Regions from separate parts of the Pelosinus sp. UFO1 genome, predicted to be linked through region 1. Evidence: riboswitches for the same ligand, from Rfam matches in the RefSeq annotation. Region 1 holds a riboswitch; each other region holds the start of a gene.
The links. Region 1 has a riboswitch for thiamine pyrophosphate ahead of thiD (bifunctional hydroxymethylpyrimidine kinase/phosphomethylpyrimidine kinase). Riboswitches for the same ligand answer to the same signal wherever they lie in the genome.
Positions count from the first base shown of each region.

Region 1 (4,369 bases):
TACATCCAGCAGCTGCCAATAAAGTAGCCAAGGCCACTGCCTAAGGCGGCACTTGTTTTACTTTTTGCAAAACGAGTATAATCTGCAATCAACGGTAACCAAGACAAGGGCATAATTACACTAAGTTCTAACGCTTCACCAAAGGACATACCACCAGCAGGTAGTACGCTTAAAGCGGAACTATCCTTAAATACAACGGTACTTAGTATCACAGTTATGCCTAATAAGAGAAACACGGCCAACATATTAAGCCTCTTCAAGCCGCCTTCCCTACCCAGAGCAATCCATAAAAGAACTAAACCACCAATACCAATGCTCCACAAGGACATTTGATCCATACCCCAAAGCATTTTACTTATTTCATTGGCTGATCTGGCCGCTGAAATAATCATAACGGCTGTCCAACCTACTAGTTGCAGTACATTTAGTATGGAGAATAAATAGGAACCATAGGCTCCGAAAGAAATTCTGGTAGATACTAGGGCTGGTATCCTTTCCTGAGTTCCTATGATGCCACATAACACCATCATAACGGTCCCCACCACATGACCAATGACAATGGCGGTCACACCACTTTGAAAACCAAGAGGAGCCAATAGCCCGCCTGTTAAAATCTCCGCAATCGACACAGCCGCACCAAACCACAAGAATAAATAATGGGTAAAACCAAGTGTATTATTATTTTCATTTGTCATCTAACATACCTGCACCTTTATATAAATTATAGAAATGATGGACGGGACCAACCCCTTTACCGATGGAAAAAGAATGTTCAATTGCGGTATGAATATATTCTTTAGCCCGCGCAACTGCCTCTTGCACCAAATATCCTTTTGCCAAGTTGGCCGCAATAGCAGCTGACAAAGTACAACCCGTACCGTGCGTATTTTGGGTGGCAATCCGCAAGGAGCCAAAATGGTGGAAGGTTTCCCCATCAAATAAGACATCAACCGCATCCTCTTCTCGATGACCTCCCTTTAAGAGAACATATTTGGGCCCTAACAGATGAATGGCTTTAGCGGCTTCTTCCATATCTTTTAAACTATGTATCTTCCTGCCGCTGATTTCTTCCGCTTCAGGAATGTTAGGAGTCAGCACTGTCGCCAAAGGCAATAAACAAGATACTAATGCCTCCATTGCATCAGGCTGGAGTAAATAATATCCGCTTTTTGATATCATTACGGGATCCACAACAACATTCTGGGCATTAAACTTTTTGAGGCCATTGGCTACTGCTCGGATGGTTTCGATGCGAGAAACCATACCAATTTTAACAGCTGAAACTGCTATATCATCAAAAATAGCTTCTATTTGTTTCTCTATAACAGCTACATCAATATCTTGTACAGCAAATACGCCTTGAGTATTCTGAGCTGTCACTGCTGTTATGACACTCATACCAAATACCCCATGAGCACAAAAAGCCTTTAAATCAGCCTGAATTCCAGCTCCACCACTAGAATCGGAACCTGCTATCGTAAGTACCTTTTTAATACAAATTCCCCCTTAAAAAAATATTCAACCACAAAGACACAAAGGACACTATGGAACGTTTGCTTTTGTGTGCCGCGATAGCGGCATTGCGTCTTTGTGGTTTATAATACTCTATCATGTAAAAAAGCACATCCATAGGGATGCGCTTGGTATACAAAAACTCTATCGCTATCCCTCCGCTGGCATTACCCAGATCAGGTTACAGGGTCATAGATTTTATCAGATCTATATCTCAGCCAGCCTCTCCAGCCCCCCTTGCCTTATTCAGTTCAGCATCATCGTAACATATCCAAACTAGTTTTTCAACTTCTTATGCAAGGACACTTACATCTTACTCTACAACACTTTATTATAGTTAACCGATTTGTGCCGTAATAATTAGATCACTGTATTGAAAATACCTAATTCTGTTAATAATAACAAACAACCCTTTACTAATTTGTGCACCCTATAGTCCATACCCTACTTCTACATTCATCAAAAACCTAGGTGCTAAATTAAAAGAAAAAACATAAACTTTATTAGTTCTTATTTTTTCAGTCTTACCATAAGAACAATGTTTATTTTTTCCTATTGCTATGATATATAAGTAGATTTTATATCTCCTATATGAGAAATCCCCAATAAAGGAGGTCTTATTATGTGCAAAGAGTCTTTTAAAGCAGTTTTATTCTGCATACGCTGCAATCAAGAGGCTGTTCATGATATTGACTACAATAACAACTTAATTGTACAAATATCTTGTGAAGAATGTGGAAAAACCATTGGACCTTATCGGCAAATTACTGCAACGCCTCTACCAAGTAACCTAATACATAAAACAACCATTACCTCTTCTCCTGCCCCAACAAATGATACTATTAACCCTGAAAACTTACTCAAAAAAACCTCTTCCCAAACTTATGGCGAATTCCTCTTGTCTCGCATCATAACAAAACCCTCTCGTTTGAACCAAGAAATTCGTAATGATCTGACAACATTCCTTTGCTCTATTCCCGTTCGGTTTATGACGAAGCCAGTACGTATCGCTAAGGAATACCACACTTCGAAAGTCAACCTACATCGATAATGCCATAAAAGAGAAGAAGACTTAGGCTCAGACGGAGTTACACTCCACTGGAACCCAAGTCTTCTTTTTTTATTACTTATTTTGCAGAACCTGCATCATGAGATGCCTGCAATTCCTTTTTATGTTGCTTATGTTTATTTAAAGCACCCACTCCCTGCTCAATTAGAACAAAGAGTACAGGGATTAAGAAAATTCCTAGCAGTGTAGCTGCCAGCATACCGCCAACAACGGCCGTACCCATAGAATTTCTCGCTCCAGCACCAGCTCCTGTAGCAATTACAAGAGGTAAACATCCAATAATAAAGGCTAAGGAAGTCATTATAATAGGACGTAACCTTAATTTAGCGGCTTCAATAGCTGCTTTAATAGGGTCCATGCCCTTATCAACCCTAACCTTCGCATATTCAACGATTAGGATTGCGTTTTTAGCTGATAGTCCAATCAGCATAACCATACCAATCTGCATGTAAACATCATTTTGCAAATTACGTACAAATTGGAATAGGAAAGCCCCAAATATGCCGGTAGGGACTGACAAAAGAACTGCAAAAGGTATACCAAAACTTTCGTAAAGAGCCGCCAAGCATAAGAATACAAACAGCAAGGCAAAACCAAAGACATAAGGAGCACGGCCACCAGATATCTTTTCTTCACGACTCTGATCAGCCCATTCATAACCAAAACCAGTAGGCAAGTTTTCAGCTGCCACTTCTTCTAGAGCAGTTAAGGCTTGACCTGAGCTATAACCAGGTGCAGGATTACCACCAACTTGAATCGTTCTGTAACCATTAAATCTTTTAATTACAGGAGGTGCCGTAATTGTTTGTGGTTTTAATAAGGTATTGAGTGGTACCATCACTCCAGATGAACTACGGACATAGAAGAAGCGAGTTCCTTCAACATCATTTCGGAACTGCTGTTCCGCTTGCATGACTACTTTATAGGACCTTCCGAAACGGTTAAAATCATTAACCTGTACGCCACCAAGGAAGGTTTGTAATGCTGTAAATACATCCTTTACTGGTACGCCTAACTGCTCTGCTTTTTCCCGATCTACGTCAAAACGATAACCAGGAGTATCTATTCCAAAAGTAGAGTAAATCATCCCAATTTCCGGACGTTTACGGGCAGCAGCCATAAATTGTTTAGAAACCCTATCGATTTCTTCAATGGTATTACCACCTTTATCCTCAATCATCATGGTAAAGCCACCTACGGTGCCAATCCCCGGTAAGGAAGGAGCATTAAAGGAAACAACCCTAGCTTCAGGAACATGAGAACCATTCATTAAAACCTTCATAACTTGTTGCTCTACACCTAATCCTGGAGCGGTTCTTTCATCCCAATCAGCAAGTTTCGTAAAAATAATCGCTGAATTTGCTTTCGCAGCACCAGCTAAAATATCATAACCTTGCACTACAATTGTATCCGCTACCCCTGGTTGAGCACGCATATCCTCGGCTATTTTACTAGCAACAGTAGCGGTACGACTCGCGCTTGCCGCCTCTGGTAAGGTAATACTTGAAATAAAGTACCCTTGGTCTTCACTAGGAACAAAGGAAGATGGAACGAGTTGAAATAGTTTACCAGTGATTAATAAAAGTACCACTAAGAATACAACACCCAAAGCAGCTCTTTTGATTAATTTAGCCAAACCTCTACCATACCGCTCTACGGTAGCCTCAAACACATCATTAAATTTGTTAAAAAATCTTTCTAGGAGCCCAGAATGGGCATCCGGATCATGAGGTTTAAGTATTAACGCACATAGGGCCGGTGTTAAAGATAAAGCCACGATGGCGGACA
Region 1 is NZ_CP008852.1:3,390,330-3,394,698, forward strand. It holds gene cytX (putative hydroxymethylpyrimidine transporter CytX) at 1-695, opposite strand, end outside; gene thiD (bifunctional hydroxymethylpyrimidine kinase/phosphomethylpyrimidine kinase) at 685-1,494, opposite strand; TPP riboswitch at 1,649-1,760, opposite strand; gene UFO1_RS16080 (hypothetical protein) at 2,135-2,563, shown strand; gene UFO1_RS16085 (efflux RND transporter permease subunit) at 2,640-4,369, opposite strand, start outside.

Region 2 (4,369 bases), 440 kb from region 1:
ATAAATGGATATTAGGGTGGTTTGTCGGTTGTGTTGAAAAACAAGGAAATCGATATTTCTTCGCTACTAATATTCAGGCTCCAGATGGTGCAATCGGCGGAAAGGCCAGAGAGATCACGAAATTAATTTTAAAAGACCTTCGAGTTTTACAGTAGATACTTTCGAGTTACTGTATTTTTTAGAAAGTTGTTTAACCTTTCAAGTAAACTGCTAAATAACTATTGACTTTAACGTAGCGTAAAGCACTATACTAAAACAAGAGATAGCTATCAATAATAAAAATTAAGAGGTGTAAAGTGCTTTCTATCGGAGAATTCTCTAGAATCTGTGGTGTTACAACAAGAACATTGCGACACTATGACACAATTGGTTTGATCAAACCAACCCATATAAATCCAGACACTGGTTATCGTTTTTATGAGGTATCCCAAATTCGCCAACTGTTACTAATTAACCGACTAAAAGGGTATCATTTTTCTCTTGAAGAAATAGCTGCAATGGTTTCCATACACGATAATCATTATATTCTCAACCAAATAACACGCAAAAAAAATGAAATCCAATTAAAAATTGAACACTACAAACTACTGGAAAATCAATTAAAGTTTGATATTTTAAATTTAGAAAGAGGTGTTGATATTATGTCATTTATTGATGATATTGAAGTAACATTAGTTGAAAACAAGCCTCAGCATATTCTGTACAGTAGACAACTTATGAGCGTTCATGATTATTGTAAATACATTGGTAAACTATTTGAACTGGCCCATTCAAATGGAATGCAGTTTGCCGGAGCACCAATGTCAATTTATCATGATAAAGAGTTCGATCCAGCTAATAATGACACAGAAGTCGCTCTTCCTGTTCAGGTACAGAATCAACATACGAGACTACTAGCCGGAGGGCTTTGTGCAACGGCTACATGCAAAGGTGCTTACTCTACTCTTCCAAATAGTTACGCTAAACTTACTGAGTGGATAAATGAGAATGGTTATGACGTTACCTCAGCTCCTTATGAGCAATATGTAAAAGGACCAATGGAATCACAATCTGCAGATGATTTTATTACTCAAATTTATTTTCCTGTAAAGAAACGCTAACTTCTCTTCATAGGAAAAGATCAGATCAATAATGTCTGTTCTTTTTCTATGAAGACATATAGGAATAGCAAAAAACGGTTATGGGCATCTCGAACCCCAGGAAATCAAGGATGGTATTCGAATATTATACGAACATATGAGAAACTAGAAAAGAGTCTTATTTGAAAAATTGTATCACTTATGATACAATAACCACAATTAAATACGCTGGGGAGCTTGTATGGCAGGCTGAGAAAAAGTAACCAAACTTTGACCCAATACCTGATTTGGATAATGCCAACGTAGGAAATTAATCTATAGTGATTTAATGCTATAAATACAAATGGGGTATGCCGTTATTGGTATGTCCCCTTTTTGTTTGAATTCGGAATTTGTTTCCGAAAGGTGGAGGAGGAGCGTCCTGCGCCTTATAAGAAAAGACTTGGCTTTTGCAAGTCCTCGGACGAGGCAGAAGCCTTAGTCGTTCTTACTTGGAATCAAGAAAGTGTTATACTTTCTGATTCCGTAAAAAAACAACTACATAGCGAGGGAGCTCGTGTTTCGAGATGAGAGGAAGCTTTTAAGCTTCGACCGACCTGATATGATGTATGGTTATACAGGGGATGCTATTTAGTTTATACGAGAAATATACCTCAATGACAATATTGCTCCACCTGTATGACGTATTCTGTCACTAAACAGGATTTAAGCATATTCTGCTTAAAAATAAATATTGTTAGCGAGGTATTTTTTATGAACAGAAAATCCGATCTTTTAAAACTGGTCATTCTATCAATGATGGTCGCACTTGGTGTAGTCATTTCACCGATTCTTCGTATTGAAGGAATGTGTCCCATGGCTCATTTTATTAACATTGTATGTGCCGTTTTGCTTGGCCCCTGGTATGCCCTGCTCTGTGCAACACTGATTGGTGTAATCCGTATGATGGTTATGGGAATTCCGGCTTTGGCACTGACTGGTGCAGTTTTTGGGGCCATGTTGTCAGGAGTTTTTTACAGAATTTCTAAGGGAAAATTGATTTATGCGGTGCTAGGAGAAGTTATCGGAACAGGCATAATTGGAGCCATTGTTTCTTACCCGGTTATGACTTTTATCTACGGTAAAACAGGGCTTACATGGCTCTTTTATGTGCCGCTATTTGTTTGCGGAACGCTGATCGGCGGAACGATTGCATACTTTTTTCTTACGTCGCTAAAAAAATCAGGTATGCTTGCAAATTTTCAAAAAAGCTTGGGAGGGAAATTTTATGACCAACCAAATGCTTAATATTACAGATCTCTTAGAAATAAGGCATCAAGTTAAGGCGGAAAAACCGCTGATTCACTGTATAACAAATCACATTTCAATCAATGACTGTGCTAATGCTGTACTTGCCGTTGGCGCAAAACCGATTATGGCAGAACATCCCGGTGAGGTTAGCCAAATCACAGCTGCTTCCAAAGCACTAGCCGTAAATCTCGGAAATATAAATGACACTCGCATGGAATCAATCATGATTTCCGGCAAAATCGCCTTTGAAAAAAGCATTCCTTCTATTATTGATATTGTTGGCGTCGCCTGCAGTGACCTTCGCCTTGATTTTACAAAGAAATTTATTTCAGAATGTCACCCAAATGTCATTAAAGGAAATATGTCAGAATTAAAAGCTCTATGTGATGCAAAAAGCGATGCCAAAGGGATTGATGTGGGCGAAAAAGATGCTATTACAGATGATACGATTGCTAATAGCATTGCCATGCTAAAAACTCTTTCTTCAAAGACTGGTTCTATTGTAATCGCAACAGGAGCTGTTGATATTATAACAGACGCTACTGAAACCTATCTTATTAGAAACGGCTGTGAAATGCTTTCAATGATAACAGGAACAGGTTGTATGCTAAATGTCTTAACTGCAACCTTTATCTCAAATAAAAACATCCTTGGAGGAACGGTTTTGGCGACTGCTTTGATGGGAATATGTGGCGAATTATCCCATAATGTACAAGGGACTGGAAAGTTTAGAACAAAACTGTTAGACTCTATATTCAGCATATCAGATTATATATTGGAACAAAAAATAAGATACACACCAATTAAATGTGGATAATCTAATAGGTATAGATGCAAAAACGGCTATTTGCCCACTAGGAGGCGAATAGCCGTTTTTTTTCACTACATAATTTGCTGTAACTTATGTTAAAAACATCCTGCTTTTTTAGGGTTAATTCTAAAGGATTTATTGTCTATTGCTCTTTGTACTGCTAAGATCCCATCTAAATGATCGTATTCATGCTGAATTAATTCTGACAAATCACCCTCAAGTTCTAAAAAACAATCATTCCATTGCAGATCCTTATAGGATAATTTGCATTTTTTATATCTATTTATCTTTACTTCTAATCCAGGAAAACTCATACAGTCATCCCACACCTCAAACTCTTCTTCCCCAAATTCCAATCTTGGGTTAATTAGAGCATATGATTTATTATCAATATTCATATAAATAATTCTTAGAAATTCTCCAATTTGAGGCGCAGCAATAGCCCTACCAAAACCATGTCTTTCTCTGAAATTTAACATTGTATCTTGTAAATCGTTAACTACCTGCCTTGTATCCATATCCTCGGTAACTTCTCGTGAAACATGATAAAGAGATTCATTTCCTAAGAGTAATATTTCTCGTACAGCCATTTTTAGCAAACTCCATTTTCATTTTAAAATATATTTACAATAAAAGCTCCCGCTATGCCTCCAACTACCACGAATATAAGATTCATTTCCCACCAGGCCATCAGTATTGCTATAATACATCCTACAATTGCTGATTGCAAATTGCCAGCACCAGTTGAACTGAGAGCTCCTGGAAAAATAAGCGCTCCCAATGCAGCATAGGGGATAAATCCCATAAACCCCTTTATGTATCTTGGTAAACAGGCATTTTGTAATAAAACCAGAGGTAACATCCGCGGTATATAAGTAACGATAGCCATCGCCAAAACCAAGTAAACTAGATTCATACTTGCTCATTCCCTTCTGAATAAAAGCTTGCACCTATGGCAGCACTAGCTATCGTTGCAATAATTATCCCCCAACCGTTTGAAAATCCCCAAATCATAGATGCCCAATACATCAAACAGTTTATAACCACAGCCAATAAGGAAACAACTACTACAGGCTTTGATTTTTTAATATGGGGAACTAATAAACCTATAAACATAGCATATAAAGCTATCCCCATACTGGCTTTAACTACCTCAGGCAAACTCGCTGCAAAAAATAGTCCCAGCCAA
Region 2 is NZ_CP008852.1:3,826,842-3,831,210, forward strand. It holds gene UFO1_RS18145 (penicillin-binding transpeptidase domain-containing protein) at 1-155, shown strand, start outside; gene UFO1_RS18150 (MerR family transcriptional regulator) at 297-1,100, shown strand; TPP riboswitch at 1,299-1,405, shown strand; gene thiW (energy coupling factor transporter S component ThiW) at 1,833-2,366, shown strand; gene thiM (hydroxyethylthiazole kinase) at 2,347-3,186, shown strand; gene UFO1_RS18165 (peptide deformylase) at 3,276-3,770, opposite strand; gene UFO1_RS18170 (AzlD domain-containing protein) at 3,794-4,096, opposite strand; gene UFO1_RS18175 (AzlC family ABC transporter permease) at 4,093-4,369, opposite strand, start outside.
Region 2: another riboswitch for thiamine pyrophosphate. It lies ahead of thiW (energy coupling factor transporter S component ThiW); the one in region 1 lies ahead of thiD (bifunctional hydroxymethylpyrimidine kinase/phosphomethylpyrimidine kinase).

Region 3 (4,369 bases), 1.9 Mb from region 1:
CATTGTTTTACTACTTCAATATTGCTTCGACCTAAGGAAAAGTCTTCCGCTGTAATACAGTATAAATCATTGGGTAAGGAATAATTCCTATCCATACAATCACCCCACCTTTCCTCTATCGTTTTGACATTAGAGGTTATTTAACACAAATTGTAAAATAAGATTTGCCTGTTTTGCTGCCGCAATACTAACTCTAGGAGCACAAGGCGGCAACTCCTTGCCAACAGCAGAGGATAAATCACCGACAACATATAAATTTTCTCTAATCTTATGAGTTTTTATTTCATCACTATCAGCATAGCCGGCGATACCAGAAGCAGACACAATAAACTTTTCAGACTGTAGGTATTCTTCTACAATCATTTTCTTATAGTTTGCTTGATCAAAGGCTTCAACAATAATATGGCAATCCTTAAACATGGCAGCAACATTGTGTTCCTCGATTCGTTCCTGCAAGATTTGGACTTGTATAGCAGGATTAATTGCCAGTAAGTTCTCCCTTAAGGTCGTTACCTTAGATTTACCAATTTGATTGTAAAAATAAAACTGCCTATTAAGATTAGAAGACTCAATTGTATCAAAGTCTACAATTACAAAATTGCTAAAACCACTGCGCACTAAATTCACTGCGCAGTTGGAACCTAGTCCCCCAGCTCCTCCAATACCTACCGTAATTTGTTGGATCTTTTCTAAATTGTTCTCTCCTAGAGCCATACCTAATGCTTTTTCAAATAAATTTCTATATTTTACTGTCATATAGCTTGCCAATCCTTAAATACAGGTTGATAACCTAATTGCAGAATGGCCTTAGACATCTCCTTCACACTCCGTGTATCAGAAACGGCAAATTGTCCTGCGTTTTCCTGAACCTCAATATGTCCCCCTACTGCAGTATTGACTCCTGCAGACATTTTCGTAATCCCTAATTTAATAGCGTAGTTCCGAAATTCTGCACTTTCTCTAGTCGATAAAGGCATCCCCGCCCTAGGCATAAATAATCGAAAAGCGGTCATAAATTGAACCATATTCTTATCGTTCACGCTGCTTCCCGTTTCGCAAGCCCCCATAGTAGGACGTATCCGAGGTAGTGATATACTGACCTCTACATCTGGATATTTATTTTGCAAGTAGTTAGCATGCAAGCCCGTAAAGAATCCATCTCTTCGCCAATCATCAAGCCCGAGCAAAGCTCCAATATTTACAGAGCGCAAACCAGCCTGACAAGCCCTCTCTGGTGCATCAAGGCGGAAGTGATAATCCTTCTTAGGCCCTTTCACATGGAGTTTGTCATAGATGATTGGATTGTAGGTTTCCTGATACATTGTCATGCTCTCTACGCCAGCTTCTCCAAGTTTGGCGTACTCCTCTTTTGTTAAGGCATAGACCTCAATCGCAATGGAGGAAAAGTAGTTTTTTAAGATCTGAACACAATCTTCCATATAAGAGACGCCAGCTCTTACTGGAGCATCTCCTGTTAGAATTAAAATATGTTGGATGCCGGAAGCCGCAATATTTTTGGCTTCTTTTTCTACTTCTTCCATGGTCAATTGCTTACGGGTAAACGTATTGGTTATATTAAAACCACAATAGGTGCATTGATTTGTACAGTAATCAGATAAATACATAGGTGTGTACAATAAAATGACACGCCCGAAATTTTGTACGGTCAACTGATTTGCCTTTTGGGCCATTGATTCTAAATGTTCTTCCGCTTTAGGAGATAATAATGCTAAAAAATCCTTTGCTGTTAACCGCTCTTTCCCAAGAATCTTTACAACATCTTCAGAGGTTGTATTTTGGAATACTTCTTCTATATTGCCTTTAGCATATTGCCAATACTCATCATAAAAGCTCATAGTTTCCTCCTCAATTATGTAAAAATCCAGTCAAAGGAGATGAAGAACTTGCCCACTTATGAGAACGCCCAAGACCCGCTAAATACGCTTTACGCCCGGCAATTACAGCCATACCAAATGCCTCAGCCATTAAGGCAGGATCGTCTGCGCTAGCAATTGCAGTATTTAATAAACAAGCTGCTGCCCCCATTTCCATCGCCTCGCAAGCGTCGGAAGGTTTGCCAATCCCTGCATCAACAATCACTGGTAAAGATATTTCCTCAATCATTATTTTTAATAATTCTTTGGTTTTTAAACCTCGATTACTGCCAATGGGGGCACCTAATGGCATAACTGCTGCTGCACCAACTTCAACTAGTTTTTTTGCTACCATTAAATCTGGACTGATATAAGGTAATACTACAAACCCTTCCTTAGCTAATATTTCCGTTGCTTTAATTGTCTCATAGCCGTCTGGCAACAAGTATTTATTATCCGAAATGACCTCAATCTTAATCCAATTGCCACACCCTGCGGCCTTGGCTAACCGAGCAATTCGTATTGCCTCCTGTGCATTTCGCGCCCCAGAAGTATTCGGCAAGAGTTGCATACTGGAGGGAATATGGTCCATCACATTCCCAGTAGGAGAATTAAAATCGATTCTTCGAAGCGCCACGGTAATAACTTGTGATCCTGATTTTTTTATAATTTCAGGAATCATAGTGTCTGCAGAATATTTACCTGTACCAATAAATAGACGACTAGCTAAGCTTTTCCCACCAATCATTAATGAATCACTCATCAAATCAGCCTCCGCCAACAAAATTTAGCACTTCTAAACAATCTTTATCTTGCAAAGTAATCATTGCCCATTCCTCTTTCTTTACTATATTACCTTGATATTCCACAATAATGGTGTCGAGATTCAAACCCTTACTAAGTAAAAACGTAAATAAATTCATCTCCTTCGCTAATTTTTCAAGGTTTCCGTTTAGCATAACCTCCAACTTTTTCACCTCACCTCTTTAATGCATTTTAAGAATGAAATAGTATAGCTAGCGATCGTAGAGAAATATTTGAAACATGTAATGGCAAATAAAAAAAGCCTATCCAAAGAGGATAAGCTTTTATAAATAACATACACAAATATAAAATAGCTTCCCTACGATGGTACTAACCACATCAGGTTCAAAGGGTCAGGAATCGAAATTCCCTCTCAGCCATAAGGCTCCCCCAGCATCATATGTAATTTCCTACAGTATATTATAGACCTTCATAAAGTGCAATGCTTTTTTTACTCTACCATTTCTAAAGCAATTTTCATCATTTGCGTAAAAGTCGTCTGGCGTTCTGCAGCAGAAGTAGCTTCACCTGTAACTAAGCTATCACTCACTGTCACAATGGTTAACGCTTTTACACCATGTTTTGCAGCCAAAGTATATAATCCTGCAGTTTCCATCTCGACCGCCAATACACCAAATTTGGTCCAACGCTTCCAATCCTCATAATCATCATGATAAAAGGTATCCGTTGTAAACACATTTCCGACTTTAGCTTCAATCCCTAACCGCTGTGCTACATCATATGCCTTTTTTAATAATTCAAAATTTGCTGTAGGAGCAAAGGTCATACCCTCAAACCGTTGTAGATTAATATTAGAATCATGAGAAGCTGACATAGCTAGAACAATGTCCTTAATTTTTACATTTTCCTGTAATGATCCACAAGTACCAATCCGAATAATATTTTTCACATTATAGCTCGCCATTAACTCATGGGCATAAATAGATATAGAAGGAATCCCCATTCCCGAACCTTGTACAGAAACTCTTTTGCCCTGGTAATATCCTGTGTACCCGTACATACCGCGCACTTCATTATAACAAACAGCATTTTCCAAAAAGTTCTCCGCTATAAACTTGGCCCTAAGTGGATCACCAGGCATTAATACCGTACTAGCGATATCGCCTTCTTTTGCATCAATATGTAAACTCATTTTTCTACCTCCATCCTATTCTAACCATATTATACAATCCCCAGAAGTACGCCGCAATTATTCATCTGCATACTTTTCTCTCACCTTAATGATTTCATCCAAATTAGCAAAAAACAAATCAACTAATACAGGATCAAATTGCCCTCCCCTAGCTTCTTTGAAATAGGTCAAAATTTCATTTAATGGCCAGGCTTCTTTATATACTCTTTTGCAGCTTAGTGCATCAAATACATCGGCAATGGCGGCGATTCTAGCATAAATATGAATTTCTTCCCCTTTTAGCCCACTGGAATATCCCTTGCCATCATATCGTTCATGGTGTTGCTGCGCAATAATAGCTGCTGCTTTTAACATCGTTAAATGAGATCCCTTTAACATATCATAGCCAATATTAGCGTGAAGTTTGACAACTTCAAACTCAGTTAGTGTTAATTTCCCTGGTTTATTTAATATCTCGTCAGGTATCCCTAGTTTACCTATATCATGCATAGGAGTCGCCAAATGAATGAGATCCACTTCATCATCTGGTAATCCATAT
Region 3 is NZ_CP008852.1:1,455,091-1,459,459, reverse strand. It holds gene thiE (thiamine phosphate synthase) at 1-95, opposite strand, end outside; gene thiF (sulfur carrier protein ThiS adenylyltransferase ThiF) at 130-756, opposite strand; gene thiH (2-iminoacetate synthase ThiH) at 753-1,856, opposite strand; gene UFO1_RS06525 (thiazole synthase) at 1,867-2,637, opposite strand; gene thiS (sulfur carrier protein ThiS) at 2,642-2,851, opposite strand; TPP riboswitch at 2,978-3,080, opposite strand; gene deoD (purine-nucleoside phosphorylase) at 3,130-3,831, opposite strand; gene UFO1_RS06510 (DUF3369 domain-containing protein) at 3,889-4,369, opposite strand, start outside.
Region 3: another riboswitch for thiamine pyrophosphate. It lies ahead of thiS (sulfur carrier protein ThiS); the one in region 1 lies ahead of thiD (bifunctional hydroxymethylpyrimidine kinase/phosphomethylpyrimidine kinase).